3 regions of the Nonomuraea sp. CA-143628 genome follow, and region 3 is predicted to be linked to each of the others. Evidence: riboswitches for the same ligand, from Rfam matches in the RefSeq annotation. Region 3 holds a riboswitch; each other region holds the start of a gene.
The links. A riboswitch is a leader RNA that binds a small molecule or an ion and turns the genes downstream of it on or off. The one in region 3 is predicted to bind thiamine pyrophosphate.

Region 1 (4,599 bases), 5.1 Mb from region 3:
CGAGGCCGTTGACCTGCAATTCCACCCGCTTGCGCGAGGTGGCGACGTCTGCCACGCCCCGGCGTACCTTCTGCAGCAACTCCAGTTGCCGCTGGTAGGAATAGTCGAGGGTCTCGCGCGGATCCTCCATTTTGTCCAGGGCCTTGTTGGCCTTGGACTTGAAGATCATCGAAAGTCTCTTCATCACGCTCATGCGCGTCGGCCGTCCCCTTCTTAGGTCGTGCTGGTGTTCACCCAGTGCAGCGCAGCCGCCTTGGGATTACCCTACGCATAACGCACGGGGGCGTCACTAAGTTGCCATCCAGGTAGGGTTGACGTCGTGTTGCGACGCCGTTCCCAAACCTCCGTGGACGACACCCCCGTCCCCATTGACGATCCTAAGCCCCAGGGCAAGGGTCGTCCCACACCCAAGCGCCGGGACGCGGAAGGCAGACGGCGCCAGCCGGTCACCGCGCCCAAGGACCGCAAAGAGGCCTATCGACAGGCCCGCGCCAAGCAGACCGTCGAGCGCGAGCGGGCCCGCAAGGGCATGCTCGCGGGCGACGAACGCTATTTCCCGGCCCGCGACAAGGGCCCGGCGCGCAAGTTCGCGCGCGACTGGGTCGACTCGCGGCGGCTGCCGAGCCAATACTTCCTGCCGTTCTCGCTGGTGATCCTGCTGGCGACGTGGATCCCGTGGCCGGCCGACATCCGTCCGCTGGTGCTCGGCTACGTGATCACGATCGGCTGGCCGATCATGATGATCGGTGTGCTCTTCACCTCGATCTTCGTGGCCTGGCGGATCAAGAAGCTGGTGGCGGAGAAGTATCCCAAGGAGAACCTGCGCGGCGTCGGCTTCTACGCCGCGATGCGGGCCCTGCAGATCCGCAAGCTGCGCTTCCCGCCGCCCACGGTCCTGCCGGGCGGCAAGCCGGTGCCGCCCAAGAAGTAACGCGGTTCACTGCGGCTTTCGCGCCGTTTCGCTCCTGCTTCTCCCAGCGCGGCACTCCTCGGGTGACCGCGGGCGTCGGCCGCCCAAGGCCGGATGTGGACACGCTCGCGGGGTGTTCAGCCCCTCGTGGCGGAGTCAGACTGTCGCGCATGACAGATCGTCCGCCCGAGAGCACCGGCTCCACATCGTCGTCGGACAGCCGCGGGACGACCGGGGCGAAGTGCGCGCTCGCGGTCAAGGGCCTGATGGGGATAGAGGCCATCACCTGGGGCAGCGGGAGCTCCTGGCGTACCGGCACGGGAGTTCCGGATCACATCGCGGCGCCCATCCAGTTGATGTGCTTCGAACTCCTGCCCTATGCCCTGCTCAGGGCCGGGCACATCAGCGAGAAGACGTTCCTGCTGGGCATGCGGAACCGGTCCTCGACCAAGTACGACGGCGGGTCGGAGGCGTGGGCGGGCTTTCTGTGCGATCCGGTGTCGAAGGATCGCGTGCCGGTGGACGAGCTCGCGGGCCTGCGTACCGTGGCGGGCGACGTCATCGTCATGATCGGCGGCTCCGCCGACGCGTTCCACACCGTGACCGTCTCGGGCACCGCCTCGACCGGCCCCGCCAAGGAAGGGCCGATGATCTACTCCCTCGCCGACCGCAGCCCGACCAGCGATCCCACCGAAATGACCCTCGGTAAGATCATCGCTCAGTTCCTGCCTTATGAGACGGTCGCCGTACAGGTGCTCACCGTGAAGCCGAGCCTCCTGGAGTGAGTTCACGGCCACCAGTGGAAAGAGCTGTCGCGGCGCCAGGTGGGGGCGCCGATCTGTCACGGGCGGGCGCCTCTTTCGATTTTTTCGACGAGCGGCAGGGGCTCGTTCACAGCCATTGGCGGGTGGGCCAGGCTTCGAGGCGCCACGCGCTGTCCCAGAACATCCACTCGTATTCGGTCGCCCGGATGAACGCCTCCGCCATGGCTTCGCGGATGGCGGGGCCGGACTGGGCGGCCTGCCGGTCGGTGATGGCCCTCGCCTGTTCGGCGGAGACGGCGAAGGCGGGGTCGGAATAGGTGGCGATCCACGCGTGGTACGGATGGTCGCGCCGCCCCTCCGTACGCGCCAGCAGTGCCGTGCCGACGTCCTGGTAGACCCAGAAACACGGCAGCACGGCGGCGGCGAGCACGGGTAGCGGCGCGGTGAGCGCGGTGGCCTGAAGGTAGGACGCGTACGCCAGGCAGGTGGGCGAGGTGGGAATGGCCGCCATCTCCTCGGCGTCCAGGCCGAATTCGCCGAGATAACGGCCGTGCAGGGCCCGTTCGACCGTCAGCGCCGTATGGGCGGACTGAGCGAAGAACGCGGCGTCGGAGGAATCGTCCGCCCGCGCCGCCGCCGTCGCCAGCGTTTTCGCGTACGCCGTCAGATAACGGCTGTCCTGAACGAGATAGAAGGCGAAACGCTCCCGGTCGAGACCGCCGTCCCCGAGCGCGTTGTTGAACGGATGGTCGCGGATCGCGTCGAGCAGCTTGGCCGCGCGCATCCAGATTTCATCGCAGAACATACCCTCACTCACCAGAGTGCGTGGAAATGGTGGACGGGGCCGTCTCCCCCGGCCTGGAGAACGCCCGCGGCCCGCGGCGCGCCGTTCAGATATCCCTGGCCGTCCACCCTCGAGCCGGTGCCGACAACGGAGAGGATCTTGGAAACGGGAGCCACCCGGACGTCCCTTCGCTAGTGCGAACTAGATCAGGTTCTACGGGTGTGATCTCAGCCCGACCTGCCGGGCACCCCGCGTCGCAGATCAGGGTAACAGAGGTCATGGTCGCGGACGGCGGTCCACTATGGGCCCGCGAGGGGGCGGTCTTCATCCGGTCGCGTTCCCCAGCGAGGCGGAAGGCACGCATCCAGCCGAACTTGCCGGGGATTCTCGCGGTCGACCAACGACCCGAGCACCTTCATTCCGGCCGCGTGCCGAGCGGGAATCGCCGGCGCCTCGAAGAATTCGATGAATTCCGCGCGGCGGCCTTCCTTCACCCGATAGGGTCCGCACCTCGACCATTAAGGCCGTCCCTCTCCGCCACGACCGCCACGATCGGCGGCAAGTGGAAGCTCATCATCCTGGAGTGGCTCGCCGAATCGCCCGAACACTTCGCCGACCTGCGGCAGGTGGCTCCGCCAGGAAGTGCCGGCCGAACAACTCCGGGAGCCGGCCGCCGACGGTCTGGTCAATCGCGAGCCGGCGGGAAAGGCCCCGGTGCCGGTGGAGTATTCGCTGACGGAATACGGGCGTTCGGCGTTGCCGATCGTCGAGAGCATGCCGCTGTTCGGCCGCCGTCATATCGAACGCCGGGCGACGATCGACTGATTCCGCAGAGCGAACGATTGAGCCCGTTGCCGAACCCGGACCAGGTCTGAATTCCTCTCTTGGTGCCTTAGACTGGCTCGCCCGTAATGCGCGCCGTGCCCGGCGCAGGGTTTCATTTGAGAAGCCTGGCAGTGTTTCATTTGAGAAGTCAGGAAGTGCTACCTCGGGTATCGGCCATCGGGTAAGCCGGAAGCGCTTCGGCCTGTATCATCCGAGCGGGCTCTAAACGCCCCGCATCGCCTCTTCTCGGCATGCGCCGAATCACCAGGATCAACTCCCTGTGGCCGCACGGCTCACAGCAAGGAGGATTTTCATGCGCATTTTACGTACCGGCTATAAACTCGCCCCGGCAATGGCGGCGGCGTTCTTGGTTCTGACGCTGACCTCATGCGGCAGCGGCAGTGGCAGCGGCGAAACCGCCGCCACGGGAACCACCGCTGCCGAAGCCGCGGACACGAACCAGAAGGCGACGGAAAAAACAGCCGCCCCCGCCGGTGAAAGCGTCAAAACCGGCGTCATGGATCAGCTGCGCAAAACGCGGGAGATAAAGGAGCTGCCGTACAAGCCGGCGGCCGTGACGAAGTTCGTGTCGTGCATGGCCAACGTCCTGGTGAAGTACAGCAACAAGAAGGACCTGCAAGCCTTCGCCCATGGCTCGCTCGACCTGGAGAGCATCCGGCAGACCGACAAGGCCGCAGCCGACAAGGCGGGCTTCAAGTGCACGGAGGTCGTCAGCAAGGACGATCTCAAGCAATAGACGGCGAGCCCGCCGGATGCCGTACTCCAGCACCCGGCGTCCGATCCAGCAGGTCGATCGGCCGGGCACGCGCCTGGTCCATCGGCGGCGCGGCCAACCCGGACGATCCCTTGGCCAGGGGCTCGCGAACCACCAGGCTTTGCGGCCCCGGCAGCACGGCCATGGATCGTCCGCCCGCCTCGCGCCGCTCGCGCTCGCCCAACAGCATCCGTACGGCCTGGTCCAGGTCTCGCGTCGCCGGAGCGCGACGAACGGCAGGCTGACCCGCATGGAACGGACGCCGTACGCGACCTTCTCGCGGTCGGCCGGGCTGATGGGTGCGGTGTCGAGCAGGGCGCGCTGGGCCCCGGCGGGCAGACCGCACCCATCCCGATTTAGATCACCGCATGAGACGGGCCTAAGGTCGGATCTATGGAATTCCGTACCCTCGGTCGCAGCGGTCTCAAGGTCAGCGAGATCAGCTACGGCAACTGGCTCACCCATGGCTCCCAGGTCGAGGAGGACGCCGCCAAGCAGTGCGTGCAGGCGGCGCTCGACGAGGGCATCACGACGTTCGACA
Region 2 (4,599 bases), 5.2 Mb from region 3:
GTCACCAGCTCGAACAGCATGATGCCCGCCGCGTAGACGTCGCTGCGCACGTCGGCGCCGCCGGTCATGACCTGCTCGGGCGACATGTAGCCGATCGTGCCGATCATCACGCCGGTGCGGGTCTGGTTGGTCGCCTCGATCGCCCGGGCCAGACCGAAGTCCACCACCTTGACCCGGCCGTCGTCGGTGAGCAGGACGTTCTCGGGCTTGACGTCGCGGTGCACCATGCCGGCCTGGTGGGCCGCGCCCAAGGCCGCGAGCACCGGTATCATGATCTCCAGCGCCTCGCGGGCGGGCAGCCTGCCCCGGTCGCGCAGGGTGTCGCGGAGCGTCCTGCCGGGGACGTACTCCATCGACAGATAGACCACGTCACCGTCGGTGCCCTGGTCGAAGACATGCACCACGTTGGGGTGCGAGAGGCTGGCCACAGACTTGGCCTCGCCGATGAACCGCCGCACGAACGACGGGTCCTCGGCGAGCGAGCGGTGCATGACCTTCAGCGCGACCGTGCGATCAAGCCGGACGTCGAGCGCCAGGTAGACGGTCGCCATACCGCCCCGCGCGATCCGGGACTCGATGCGGTAACGCCCATCGAGCAGCCGTCCGACGAGAGGGTCCGCTGTCGTCGTGTCCACCCCGCTGAGTTTACGGGCGTTTTGCCACTGGCAAGGCCTGACCATCCGAAACCGATGCCGAGCCGTGCTCGTTGGAACGCGCCTATCTGGAATATAACCGGACATATCATGTCTCGCCGGTTCCGCGTGGCGTCGGTGGCTACAGGGCTGTCTGGGGGATTCTGGGTTGCTACGGGCTCGTCTGGGGGGCTTCGGGTGGCCACGGGACCGTGTGGGGTGCTCCGGGGTAGCTACACGGTCCCGTCAGCGGCCTTCGCGTGGTTACGGGCCCGTCGGGGAGGATGCCTCCGCGTAGCGGCGGCGGGGGATGCGGCCCGCCTGGTGGGCGAGCCGGCCCGCCTGGACGGCCGCTCTCATGGCCGCCGCCATCATCTCCGGCCGCTGCGCCCTGGTGACGGCCGTGGCCAGGAGTACGGCGTCGCAGCCCAGCTCCATCGCCAGAGCGGCGTCGCTGGCCGTACCGATGCCCGCGTCGAGGATCACCGGCACCGAGGCCGCCTCCACGATGAGCTCGATGTTGTGCGGGTTGCGGATGCCGAGGCCCGAGCCGATCGGCGCGCCGAGCGGCATCACCGCGGCACATCCGGCCAGCTCCAGGCGACGCGCCAGCGCCGGGTCGTCCCCGATGTACGGCAGCACCACGAACCCGTCGGCCACCAGCCGTTCGGCCGCGTCGAACGTCTCGATCGGGTCCGGCAGCAGCGTCCGCTCGTCGGCGATGACCTCGAGCTTGACCCAGTTCGTACCGAGCGCCTCCCTGGCCAGCCGGGCGGTCAGCACGGCGTCGCCCGCCGTGAAGCAACCGGCGGTGTTGGGCAGGACCTTGATGCCGCGTTCGCGCAGTACGTCGAGCACCGAGCCCGGCGCGCCGGGGTCGAGCCGCCGCATGGCGACGGTCGTCAGCTCGGTGCCGGACGCGACCAGCGCCTGGTCGAGCACCTCCAGCGACGGCGCGCCGCCGGTGCCCATGATGAGCCGGGAGGAGAACTTCTCCCCGGCTATGAGGAGATCATCCACCTTGCACCGCCGTCAGCACTTCCATCCGGTCACTGTCGCCGAGCGCCGTCGTCTCCCAGGCGCTCCGCGTCACCACCTCGTCGTTCACGGCCACGGCCACGCCGGTCGTCGCCGTGGTGAGCGTGAGTACGGCCTGCGCCACGGTGGTGCCGTCGGGCACCTCGTGTGGGGCCCCATTGATGGTCACATTCATGAAATATCCCGATACCTCAGCGGCGAGCACAGCTCCGCGAGCTCGCTCTCCTCACCCAGCAGAATGGCCGCCGTGAGCGGGGCCAGCAGCACCCCGCCCCGGTGATGCCCAGTGGCCAGCACCAGCCCTGGTGTCCCGCTGGGCCCGATGAGTGGGACGTTGTCCGGTGTGCCCGGACGCAGCCCCGCCACCACATCGGCGATCTCCAGCTCGGTGACGCCGGGCACCAGCTCGTGGGCGTCCCGCAGCAGCTCGTACAGTCCGCCCGCCGTCACCCTCGTGTCGAACCCCAGCTCCTCCTGGGTCGCCCCGACCACCAGCTCACCGTCACCCCTCGGCACCAGGTAGACGGATGTGCCGTGGACCGTCCCGCGTACGCACCTGCCGAGCAGGGACTGGGGGGAGCGCAGCCGCATGATCTGCCCCTTGACCGGGCGTACCGGGACATCGACCAGCCCGGCGCTCCACGCCCCGGCCGCCAGCACGACCCGCTCGCCCCGGATCTCGTCGGGGAAGTCTGCCTGCGGGAGGCCCTTGTCTTGGGTGGCCGTCTGGTTCAGGGTGGCCGTTCCGTCTTGGGTGGCCGTCTGGTTCGGGGTGGCCGCCTGGTTCGGGGCGGGTGTTTGGTTCAGGGTGGGTCTCCGGTCCGGCGCTGCCGTCCAGTCCGGGGCGGGCCTCCGGTTCGGGGTGGTCGGCCGGTCCGGGGGTGCGAGGCGTACGCCCACCACCTTGTCGCCGTCCTGGAGCAGTTCGCTGACGCGAGCCCGGACGATTGGGACGCCCAGGCGGTCGAGCGCGGCCAGGAGGGCGGTGGTGACGCGGCGCGGATCCACCCAGGCGTCGCCACGGGCCAGTAGCCCACCGCGTACGGAGGGCGCCAGCATGGGCTCCAGCCGACGGCACTCGCGCCCGGTGAGCCGCTCGACCGGCAGCCCCAGCTTCTCCATGAACGCGGCCAGCTCACCGAGGGCCGCCAGATCGTCGGCCCCGAACGCCACGGCCAGCGTCCCGTCGGCCCGGAAGTCCAGCCCGGCCCGCGCGGCCTCGCTGAGCCCGCTAACGGCCGCTTCAGACGGTCCGGCCCCGTCAAGCTCAGACGCTCCGATCTCGTCGAGGCGGGTCGCGGCGGGTCCCGTAGCAGCATGGAGGCCGACGTCGGAGGCGGCGAATCCCGTACCGGCATCGAGCTGAGGGAGGTTGGCGGCGGGTCCCGTACCGGCATCGAGCTGAGGGAGGTTGGCGGCGGGTTCCGTACCGGCAACGAGGCCGGCGTCGGTGGCGAGTTCGGTGGCGAAGGACGGCCAGCGGCGCAGTGCGGCGAGGCCCAGCCGGAGCAGCGGCTCCTCCGTGTAGGTGACCTCGCTCACCGGCGCCAGCATGCCCGCCGCCGCGTGCGAGGCCCCAGAGGCCGGTGCCGGGTCGACCACGGTGACCGGCCGCCCCGAGCGGGACAGGCGCCAGGCGATGGACAGCCCGATGATCCCGCCGCCTACGACGATGTCCACGTCCGCTCCCTTCGCCGGCATGATCCGGATCAGGTGTCTTGCGGTCGAAGGCCCGGTGCAGCCTTCCTCTCAGCCCGGTAAACGGCCGGACTCCCGCGCGTCTTACGCCTCCACCCTACGGCCTCGGCGCGACGTCCCGGCACAGGCCCCGTTATGGTCTTGAACGTGAATCATGTGGTGGTGGCAGGCGCCGGTCTGGCCGGTGTACGGAGTGTCGAGGCGCTGCGCGCGAAAGGGTTCGACGGCAGGATCACGCTGATCGGGCAAGAGCGGCACCGGCCGTACGACCGGCCACCCTTGTCGAAGGCGGTCCTGTCCGGCAGCAGTGACTCCAGCTTCGTCGACGCCGACCTCGCCGTGCTGGAGGTGGACTTCTGGCCGGGCGTCTCGGCCAAGGCGCTGCGTCCCGGCGTCGTCGAGACCACCGAGGGCGAGCTCGGCTACGACGGCCTGGTGATCGCCACCGGAGCCGAGCCGATCACGCTGCCCGGTGACGGCCGTCAGCACGTGCTGCGTACCCTCGACGACGCGCTGGAGCTGCGCGCCCGGCTCGTCAAGGGCGCCCACGTGGTGATCATCGGCGCCGGCTGGATCGGCGCCGAGGTGGCCACCGCCGCCCGCCGGGCCGGCTGCGAGGTGACCGTGATCGAGGCGGGCCCCACCCCGCTCGCCCAGGCGGTCGGCCCCGAGATCGGCGCCCGCACCCAGGGCTGGTACGAGGGCATCGACCTGCGGCTGAACACCCTGGTCGGCTCCGTGGACGACGGCGGCGTCACGCTCGCGGACGGAAGCCTCATCGAGGCGCACGTGGTCGTCACCGGCGTCGGCGTGCGCCCGACCGTCGGCTGGCTCGCGGGCTCCGGCATCGACCTGGACAACGGCGTCGTCACCGACGAACACCTCGCCACCTCCCTGCCGAACGTCGTGGCCGTGGGCGACTGCGCCGCCTGGTGGTCGCGCCGGTTCGAGACCAGGCTGAGGGTCGAGCACTGGGACGCCGCGCTCAACTCACCCGAGGTGGCCGCCGCCACGCTGCTGGGCGTGGAGGCCGCCTATGACCCGGTGCCTTATTTCTGGTCCGAGCAGTTCGGCCACATGGTCCAGTACGCGGGCCACCACCCGGCCGGAGACCGCCTCCTCTACCGGGGCGAACTCGGCGGAAAATGGTCGGCCTGCTGGCTCACCTCGGACGACACCCTGGCCGCCGTACTCGCCGTGGATCGGCCCCGAGACCTCGTGCAGGGCCGCA
Region 3 (4,599 bases):
ACGCGGTGAGCAGCAGCGCCGTCAGGTTGGCGCGCACCAGTGGCGCGGAGCGCAGGATGCCCAGGCGGACGAGCGGGGTGGCCGACCGCCGCTCGATCGCCACGAAGGCCGCCAGCAGCGCCGCTCCGCCCGCGAATGCGCCGATGGTCCAGGCCGGGCCGTCGGCGGGGTGCTCCAGTCGTACCAGGCCGTAGACCAGCAGGGTCATCGCGCCGGTGATGGTCGCGGCTCCGGCCAGGTCGACGCCGCCGGTGGGCCGGGGCGTCGGCTGCTCCTTCAGCAGTGGGACGGCGGCGATCAGGATCGCCAGCGAGAAGAGGACGGGCGCGAAGAAGACCCAGCGCCAGCCGATCGAGCTCAGCAGACCACCGATCACCAGCCCGAGCGCGAACCCGGCGGCCCCCGTCCCCGCGTACACCAGCAGCGCGCGGTTGCGCTGCCTGCCCTCGGGGAAGCTCGTGGTGATCAGCGACAGCCCGGCGGGCATCATGAAGGCGGCCGCGACCCCGGTGAGGAACCTGGCGACCAGCAGCACCCACCCCTCGGTCGCGAACCCGCCCAGCCCGGAGAACACCACGAACACGCCGAGCCAGAGCAGGAACATCCTGCGCCTGCCCAGCAGGTCGGCCGCCCGGCCGCCGAGCAGGATGAAACCGCCACAGCCCAGGACGTAGGCGCTCACCACCCCGCTCAGCATGCCCGTGGACAGCCCCAGATCGGCCCTGATCGACGGCAGGGCCACGTTCAGCATGGCCACGTCGGTGCCCTCGATGAAGATGGCCCCGCACAGCACGATCAACATGCCCCAAGCGCGTTTGGACATGGTCGACTCCCGGTTACTTATCGGCATTCGGTTATCTCTGGTAACCGTCCAAATCATCCGGCAGTATGAAATGTCATGGAAGACGGCACTTCTAAGTCACCCGGTTACTGCGAGAGCACCGTGGACGACGACTACGACGTGTGGCAGTGGGACACCAGGGAGGACTGCGAGGTCCGGCAGATACTCGACCGCGTCGCCGACAAGTGGTCGCTGCTGGTCATCGCGCTGCTCGACTGCCAGAGCCTGCGCTTCACCCAGCTGCGCCGCGAGATCGACGGGGTCAGCCAGCGGATGCTCAGCGTGACCCTGCGCCACCTGGAGCGCGACGGCCTGGTCAGCCGTACGGTCCACCCCGTCGTGCCGCCACGGGTCGACTACGCGCTCACGCCGCTCGGCCGGACGCTGCACCAGACGATCAAGAGCCTGGTCACCTGGACCGAGGAGCACCGGCAGGAGATCGCCACGGCCCGTGCCGCCTACGACCAGCGACGCGAGATGATGGAGGCATGACGGTTCCAGAGATCTCGGCCGGCGACGTTCCCGCCGACGCCTACCTGCTCGACGTGCGTGAACAGGACGAATGGATGGCCGGGCACGCCCCCGAGGCGGTGCACATCCCGATGACGCAGATCCAGGGGCGGGTCGAGGAGGTGCCGGGCGACCGGACCGTCTACGTGGTCTGCCGGGTCGGCGGCCGGTCGTTCCAGGTCGCGGCCTGGCTCAACCAGCTCGGGCGCGAGGCGGTCAACGTCGACGGCGGCATGCAGTCGTGGGCGGGCGCGCGCCGCCCGATGGTCAGCGAGACGGGGCGCCCGCCGTTCGTCGCCTGACGGATGGCATAATCCGCTCGACAACTACACAAACCGCGGGAGCTCGGGGTGCACCGGGCTGAGAGGGCGACTGACCTGTCGCCGACCGCATGAACCTGTCCGGGTAATGCCGGCGTAGGGAGTGTGAGATGACGCATGTCGTCGACGAAGTCCCGCTGACCCTCGAAGGGACGCCCCCCAAGACGCTCGGGCTGCTCGACCAGGGGGCCCTGTGGGCGAACCTGGCCGTCAGCCTGCTGGGGTTCAGCGGCGCGCTGTTCCTGCTCGACCCGCTCGGCGGCAGCCCGCTCAGCCTGACCGCCGCCCTGCTCGCCGCGCTCGTCGGCAGCCTGGTCGGCACGGCCATGGTGGGGCTGTCGGCCATCCCGGGCACGCAGACCGGGCGGCCGGCGATGGTGCTGCTGCGCGGGTTGTTCGGGGCGCGGCTGTCCTACATCCCGACCGTGCTCAACATCGTCCAGATGATCGGGTGGGGCGCCTTCGAGCTGTGGGTGATCGCCAAGGGCGCGATGGCCATCTTCGGCGCCGTGGTGCCGTACCAGGTGTGGGTGGTGGTGGCGGGGGCGCTGACCACGTCGCTGACCATCTGGCCGCTCGGGTCGGTCCGGCTGCTTCGGCGCTACGTCACCATCGGAGTGATCATCTCGCTGGTCTGGTTCGCGGTGGCGTTCCTGTCCAAGGCTCCGGCGCAGGGCGGCGGGTCGTGGACGGCGTTCGCGCCCGCGGTCGACTACGTCATCGCGCTGTCGGTCTCGTGGGTGCCGATCGCCGCCGACTTCGCCCGGCACTCCAGGTCGAGCCGGGCGGCCTTCGCGGGCGTGGTCGGCGGCTACACGCTGGCGCAGGTCGCCTGCCTGGGGCTGGGCGTCTACGCGGTGGCCATCGCCGGGTCCGCCGCGGTGGCCGCCGACGGCACGGCCGTGTTCGGGGCGTTCGTCGCGGTGCCGCTGGGCGCGCTGTTCTTCGCGATCCTGGTGTTGCGGGAGGCCGACCAGTCGTTCGCGAACGTCTACTCCACGACCATGTCCCTGCAGAACCTCATGCCGCGCGTCGACCGGCGGGTCTTCTCGATCGCCATCGGCGTGCTGACCACCGCCATCGCGCTGGTGGTCGACGTGAACTCCTACGGGGCGTTCCTGGGAGTGATCGGGGCGGTGTTCGTGCCGATGTTCGCGGTGCTGGCGGTCGACTACTTCCTGCTCGGCGGATCCTCGGGGTGGAACACCGACGAGGACGCGCCCGCCCGCTGGTCCATGCTGGTGCCCTGGGCGCTCGGCTTCGTGGCCTACTGGCTGACCACCTCCACGCCCACGGTCGCGCAGTGGGACGGCCTCTGGGCGGCCGTACGCGAGGCGATCGGGTTCACCAGGCAGCTGTGGATGAACGGGGCCCTGGGCGCGGCTCTGGTGGCGGCTCTGGTGACGCTGGCGATCGGCTGGGCGACCAGGCGCGCGTCGATCACGCGTCGCTGAGTACGTACCTCAGGCCCTTGAGCGCTTTTCGATGTTGAGGAGATGACGCTTGGCGGCCTGGCCGCCCGCGTAGTCGCCGAGCTCGCCGTCGCCCGGCACGATCCGGTGGCACGGCACGACCACGCAGACGGGGTTGGCGTTGAGCGCGTTGCCGACCGCGCGCAGTGCGCGCGGGCGGCCGATGCTCTCGCCGATCTCGTCGAGGGTCGCCGTCTCGCCGTAGGGCACGGCCATGGTCTTCTGCAGCACCGTACGGGCGAACGTCGTGGCGATGGACAGGTCCACCGGCGTGGCGAAGGCCCGCAGGCGCCCGGAGAAGTAGGCGTCGAGCTCCCTGCGCACCGGGTCGAGCCGCCCGGGGTCGGGCCCGACGAACGCGCCCACATGCCGGACGACCAACTCGAAGACGGTGTCCTTCGACTCGAAGCTGCACGCCACGATGCCTTTGCCGCTCACCGCCAGCACCAGCCGGCCGACCGCGCCGTCATAGGTGCCGAACGCCACATCGGGCGGCACCTCGCCGCGATAGGTGGCGGAAGTCACCCGCAGCAGGGCATCGAGGTCTCCACTGGACATACCCGCCACCCTCTTCCGCCGCCCTGAAAGGCCGTGCCCGCAGCGTATCGGACGGATCGCCCGACGAACGCCGCACGCCACAGGCACTATGGAGGTGTGGGTGACGACAGAGCAGGCAGTGACGATGAGATCGCTCGCGCGGTGCTCGCCAGCTCGCCCAACGCCGTGGTCGCGCTCGACAGGGACCAGACCGTACTCGTCTGGAACCGAGCGGCCGAGCGGCTCTTCGGCTGGTCGGCCGAGGAGATGCTGGGCCGCAGGGCGCCGATCGTGCCGGGGGAGCTGACAGCGGAGCACAACGCGGTGCTCGAACGGGTGCGTACGGGCGGCCAGGTGTCGCTGCGTACCAAGCGGTTGCGCAGGGACGGCACCGTGCTCGACCTGAGGGTCGACACGAGCGCGCTGCTCACGGGCAGCGCCGTGGCGGGCTACGTCTTCGTGCACCATCTGACCGAGGCCGACGAGGCCGCCAGGAACCGTATGGCGCGGCGGGCCAGGCTGGTGCGCCGGCTCACCGACGTGGTCGGCGACATCAACGCCGAGCTGGAGCTGTCCACGGTGCTCGACCGCATCGCGGCCAGCCTGACCGAGCTGACCGGGGCCGACGCGGGCGGCTTCGTGCTCATCGAGGGCGAGCGGCTGCGGCTGGTGAGCGCGCACCAGTTGCCCGACTCGCTCAAGGACGTGACGGCCGAGCTGCGCACCAGCCTGGTCGGCAAGCTTTTACGCACCGGGAAGACGGTGATGCTGGAGTCGCAGGGCCTCGGCGACCTGGTGTGGGCCGAGCTCGACGGGCTGCACACGATCGCGCTCGGCCTGGCCGCGGTCGGCGGCCGTCCCTACGGGGCGCTGTACGCGCTGTTCGCCGAGCGCAAGCCCGGCCACCTGGAGCTCGAAC

Region 1: another riboswitch for thiamine pyrophosphate. It lies ahead of ACQP2T_RS40255 (TenA family protein); the one in region 3 lies ahead of ACQP2T_RS00765 (purine-cytosine permease family protein).
Region 2: another riboswitch for thiamine pyrophosphate. It lies ahead of ACQP2T_RS39730 (FAD-dependent oxidoreductase); the one in region 3 lies ahead of ACQP2T_RS00765 (purine-cytosine permease family protein).

Annotation. Positions count from the first base shown of each region.
Region 1 covers NZ_CP192072.1:8,844,112-8,848,710, forward strand. Annotated here, with positions in the region: gene ACQP2T_RS40240 (PspA/IM30 family protein) at 1-169, opposite strand, end outside; gene ACQP2T_RS40245 (DUF3043 domain-containing protein) at 347-931, shown strand; gene ACQP2T_RS40250 (hypothetical protein) at 1,081-1,695, shown strand; gene ACQP2T_RS40255 (TenA family protein) at 1,802-2,479, opposite strand; TPP riboswitch at 2,625-2,720, opposite strand; gene ACQP2T_RS40260 (winged helix-turn-helix transcriptional regulator) at 3,101-3,283, shown strand; gene ACQP2T_RS40265 (hypothetical protein) at 3,597-4,040, shown strand; gene ACQP2T_RS40270 (hypothetical protein) at 4,030-4,248, opposite strand; gene ACQP2T_RS40275 (aldo/keto reductase family protein) at 4,452-4,599, shown strand, end outside.
Region 2 covers NZ_CP192072.1:8,735,916-8,740,514, reverse strand. Annotated here, with positions in the region: gene pknB (Stk1 family PASTA domain-containing Ser/Thr kinase) at 1-635, opposite strand, end outside; gene ACQP2T_RS39740 (thiazole synthase) at 897-1,604, opposite strand; gene thiS (sulfur carrier protein ThiS) at 1,645-1,845, opposite strand; gene ACQP2T_RS39730 (FAD-dependent oxidoreductase) at 1,842-3,350, opposite strand; TPP riboswitch at 3,340-3,457, opposite strand; gene ACQP2T_RS39725 (NAD(P)/FAD-dependent oxidoreductase) at 3,516-4,599, shown strand, end outside.
Region 3 covers NZ_CP192072.1:147,539-152,137, forward strand. Annotated here, with positions in the region: gene ACQP2T_RS00750 (MFS transporter) at 1-823, opposite strand, end outside; gene ACQP2T_RS00755 (winged helix-turn-helix transcriptional regulator) at 899-1,333, shown strand; gene ACQP2T_RS00760 (rhodanese-like domain-containing protein) at 1,330-1,653, shown strand; TPP riboswitch at 1,679-1,791, shown strand; gene ACQP2T_RS00765 (purine-cytosine permease family protein) at 1,782-3,125, shown strand; gene ACQP2T_RS00770 (methylated-DNA--[protein]-cysteine S-methyltransferase) at 3,135-3,701, opposite strand; gene ACQP2T_RS00775 (PAS domain S-box protein) at 3,798-4,599, shown strand, end outside.